Regions from separate parts of the Lacticaseibacillus styriensis genome, predicted to be linked through region 2. Evidence: predicted binding sites of a transcription regulator. Region 2 holds the regulator's gene; the other holds the start of a gene.
The links. The regulator HrcA, encoded in region 2, represses chaperone genes, less so after heat shock. The targets are predictions, from matches to a motif close to TTAGCACTCNNNNNNNNNGAGTGCTAA.

Region 1: a site for HrcA is predicted at 1,367-1,393, ahead of LACSTY_RS02940 (Hsp20/alpha crystallin family protein). Genes of this name have one in related genera too.

The regions. Positions count from the first base shown of each region.
Region 1 is NZ_CP132483.1:643,949-646,346, reverse strand. It holds gene mutY (A/G-specific adenine glycosylase) at 1-355, opposite strand, end outside; partial or broken gene LACSTY_RS14720 (hypothetical protein) at 563-789, shown strand; gene LACSTY_RS02940 (Hsp20/alpha crystallin family protein) at 783-1,259, opposite strand; gene LACSTY_RS02935 (hypothetical protein) at 1,637-1,780, opposite strand; gene LACSTY_RS02930 (NAD(P)H-dependent oxidoreductase) at 1,895-2,398, opposite strand, start outside.
Region 2 is NZ_CP132483.1:1,589,367-1,591,764, reverse strand. It holds gene hemW (radical SAM family heme chaperone HemW) at 1-292, shown strand, start outside; gene hrcA (heat-inducible transcriptional repressor HrcA) at 451-1,497, shown strand; gene grpE (nucleotide exchange factor GrpE) at 1,565-2,158, shown strand; gene dnaK (molecular chaperone DnaK) at 2,189-2,398, shown strand, end outside.

The DNA.
Region 1 (2,398 bases), 950 kb from region 2:
CTGACGTCTGCGGCCATTTTCCGCCATAATCGTTCACAATTTGTTTCGCTGCCTGCTGCAGGCGTCGCGCCCGCGAATAATAACCTAAACCTTCCCATGCCTTCAAAACCGTGGCTTCCGGCGCCGCGGCTAGTGCCTCGACAGTTGGAAACTGTGTCATAAAGCGTTCGTAATACGGAATAACTGTCTGCACCTGCGTCTGTTGGAGCATTAATTCGCTCACCATCACATGATAAGGGTCGTGGTCTTGCCGCCACGGCAGCGTCCGCGCATGGCTATCATACCAATCTAAAAGTGCCTGTTGAAACGCCGCTACTTTTTCTGGCGGCCAATCCATTAATTTGTTGTTTGTCATCATAGGGATTAGCTTACCATGGAGTTTGGTGTTGGGGAACTGTTTGGTGGCTGGATGGGGATTGTTCTATTTGAGGCAATGGAATGGTTAAGTTTCGCTTTCTATAACGCGCTTGCCAGCCCAGAAACCTGCGTGTAAGGACCTTGGACGCAATGGCAAAGACCGCCATCACGCCCAAGGCCACTTACACTCCGGTTTCTAAGCGGGCTGGCTCACGCTCACAAAAAAATCACCCCTACGATCATACGTATCGCAGAGGTGATTCCTTTTTACGGTTCAATGATCACTGCAACTGCTGCAATTCTCATCGATTCGTTTTGCTTACTACTGGGTTTTGCCCATCAACGACAGTGGTGCCGCTTCTGATCATGCTTGCGATGCAGTTCGTGAGTCTTGAGCCGCCTGACGACAAACACTACTCAATCCATTACTGAATTTCAATGTTGTGACCAGACTCCTTTGATTCAGTCAACTTTGGGCATGTGATGTTGAGAACACCATCTTTGTAGCTTGCCTTGATGTTGCTGTCATCAACGTTTGGCAGTTGATAGCTCCGACTCATCGTGCCATAGCTGCGTTCGGACATCATGACGTTGCCGTTCTTGTCGGCGTGATCTGTGATGTCATCCTTGTGAACATTGATGCTCAAAATGCCATCATGGTAGTTCAACTTGATGTTGTTCTTGTCGATCCCAGGAACATCAACATGAACTTCGTAAGCGTCCTTGGTCTCCTTAACGTCAGTCAGCAATCCGTTGACGGCCGTGCTGGCAATGGAAGGAGTTGCCCAATCCATCCAGTCAGATACCGGGCCGAAGAACCGACGTGCCAAGTTGTCAAAGAACGGATCATTAACATCATTCATCAACTCATTATTACGACGATTCATAACTTCATTAGCCATAACAGATAACTTCCTTTCAATCAGAGACTTTGGGGATTCAGGAGAACGATCTTAGCTCCGGAGCCTTTGTTCCTTCTCCCTCGCTCCACCTATAGTTATACCACAAATTAGCACTTGTGAACGCCGAGTGCTAAAGTTTTTTGAAAAAAGTTTGGTTTGCAGTTGTTATGGGGCGTCATCATTGTGTTTTCGGGTTGTGTATTTACCTATACCTTTGTTGGATCGAAGTGCCTGTATTTTTGGCGGCAAGTGATCTTGGCGGCGTTCGGTGTTGGTTCTATTGTCTGTAAACATAGTTTGGACTGTTGTTTTCTATAACGCGCTCAAAAAAAGACCCTAAACAAATTCTTGTTTAGGATCCGTGACTTAGCTAAAAATTAGTTTTCATTTTCAAGGCGTTCTGCTTCTTCGTCAATCGTTTCGAAACCTGACTTCTTAGGCTTCTTTTCAGGATGTTCTTGGCGCTCCTTTTCGACCTTAGCGATCAAAGCTTTCTTCTGTTCTTTGCTCAATGATGCCATGTGATGTCGCCTCTTTTTGGTGTGAGTTAGAAGGTTTGACCCTTTCAACTTCTGTTATACCACTTAAACGCCTCCCTGACACACCAAATTTTAATCTAACTGCGGACAAGAGCATCAAAAGGCCTTTTTATCAATGGATTGCAAGTAAAGCCGCCGTTGTCCCTCGGTTGAATTGGTAATCCCGCCGAAATTCGACCACTGAACATGCCGGATCCCTAGCTGCTTCAGAGTCGCTCCAATCAGCACTTTTTTAACCGCATTGCCGCAGAAGAAACGTAGGTAAAAAGTCGGCGATGTTGAGGTGGTTAAGATATATCCTTTTTTGATATTGGTTAGCGTTCCCTGTACCCCACGTTTGGTCACCACGTGCGTCAGTCCAGGTCCTTCTTTCATTACCTTGTCGATGAAGCCTTTGAGCATCCCCGGAATATCGTTCCACCAAATCGGCGTGATGATGATGAGTGCCTCTGCAGCCTTGATCTTCTGCAGATATTGTGTGACCAGCGGATCGTGAGTCTGACCGGCGTGAAACAACTTCAATTCTTCTGCATCATACGCCGCATTGAACTCATCTCGATACAGGTCAATCACATCAGTCGTGTCACCCTGCCGTTGCAG
Region 2 (2,398 bases):
GCCGCTTCACACCGATCGTTTACCGGTTTTGGCCCATCACTTGGTTCCGGTGTCCGAACAAATTGAAGAGGAAATGTTTCTTGGTTTGCGAACCATGCGCAGCGTAAGTGAAAAACGCTTCTATCAGCGCTATCATCTGACCGTTGATGCCGTTTATGGCGAGACCGTACCTGAGTTGGAAAGCCAAGGCTTGTTACAGCGCAATGATGGCTTCATTCGGCTGACCAACAAGGGCAAGTTTTTAGGTAACGAAGTCTTTCAACAGTTTTTGCTTGACGAGCCGCTTATTTAAACGGCTCTTTTTTCTTGAAAAAATGGCCGCCACTGGCTAGAAACACCGAAAACACTGAAGATTTTAGCAATGTCGCCTTGACTTTGCTAACGGTGCTTGGTATATTATTCAGTGTATTAGCACTCGCGCGAAACGAGTGCTAAAGGTGAGGTGAGAAAATGTTGACGAAACGGCAAGTGCTCGTCTTAAAAGAAATCATCCGCCTGTTTACTGAAAGCGGAGAGCCGGTTGGTTCAAAGCGATTGATGCGCGAGCTGCCCATTCATGTCAGTTCCGCCACAATCCGTAATGATATGGCGTCGCTAGAAGATGCCGGTTTGATCACCAAGACCCACAGCAGTTCCGGGCGTGTACCGTCAACGCAAGGCTATCGTTATTATCTCGATCACCTTGTTGAACCGGTGCGTGTTTCGCATCAAGAACTGGCGACTATCAAGCAGGCATTTAGCCAGCGATACAATAAGATGGATGAGATTGTCGCGCAAAGTGCGCAAATTTTGTCCAATCTGACGAGTTACACGGCCATTAGCTTGGGACCTGAAGTAACCAATATCAAGCTGACAGGTTTTCGCCTTGTTCCATTAGGCAATCACCAAGTCATGGCGATTTTGGTCACGAATAACGGTAACATTGAAAACCAGGTCTTTACCGTATCGCAAAACATCTCATCCGATGAGCTTGAAAAGGCGATTCGAATTGTCAATGATCAACTCGTTGGACTGCCATTAATTCAAGTTGCACAGCGGCTGAAAACCGATGTGCCTTCGATGTTAATGCAGTATCTGACCAGTCCTGAAGGCTTCTTGGATATCTTTGGTAACGTTTTGAAATCAGCTGCGTCCGAGCGCTTTTACGTTGGCGGACGGTTGAATCTGATGGATTACCTAGGCGATTCCGATATCCATGAACTGAAAAAGATTATGTCATTGATTGACGCTGATCACGGTGATCTGACGGAACTGCTTGGCGGACCGATTCGCCAAACGCCGGTTCAAGTACGTTTGGGGCCGGAGCTTAAGCCAATTGATTTGGCCAACCTCAGTTTGATCACCGCTAGCTACGATGTTGGTGATCACGGCACCGGGATGATCGCCTTGCTAGGCCCGACACAGATGCCTTATTCGAAAATGATCGGACTGCTGGATGTTTTCCGTGAAGAGCTGGCAAAACGGTTGACGGATTATTATGCCAACTTTGATCAATGAATATTAAAAAATATTTGCTAGCGTTGCTTCATGACGACTGGCAAATATGGTTTAAAGGGAGGATACCATGGCAGAGAAAAAAGCAAAGCAAACCGCGGCAGATACCGCCAAACAGGCAAAGCAACCTGCTGAAACGTCAGGATCTTCGCTTAAAGAAGAAATTCTGAAAGAAAGCATCGCTGATCTCAATGATCAACTGAAAACCAGCCAACATGACGGTGAACAGTTGAAGAAAGAACGTGATGAATTTGAAGATAAATATCTGCGAGCAGCCGCGGAGATTCAAAACATGAATCATCGGTTCGAAAAAGAGCAACAGAAGATGCTGAAGTACGACGGCCAGAAGTTAGCAAAGGCGATTTTGCCAGTTGTCGATAATCTTGAACGTGCGCTTGCAACCGAGGCCAAAGATGATAGTGCTGCTTCACTGAAAAAAGGTGTCCAGATGGTTTATGACCATTTGGAGCGTGCTTTGAAGGAGAACGGCATCACTGCTATTGATGGCACCGGTGAAAAATTCGACCCGAATACCCAACAGGCTGTACAAACAGTCGCGGCTGATGACAAACACGCAGCTGATACTGTCGCTCAGGTCCTGCAAAAAGGGTATTATCTCAAAGATCGCGTTTTACGCCCTGCTATGGTCGTTGTTGCTAAATAATTAAACTGAAAATAAAGAAGGTATAACAATATGAGTAAAGTTATTGGTATTGACTTAGGAACCACCAACTCAGCTGTTGCGGTTTTGGAAGGCAATCAGCCAAAGATCATTACAAATCCTGAAGGCAATCGGACCACACCGTCTGTTGTTGCTTTTAAAGATGGTGAAATTCAAGTCGGTGAAGTTGCCAAGCGTCAGGCAATTACCAACCCGGATACGATTGTTTCGATCAAACGCCAC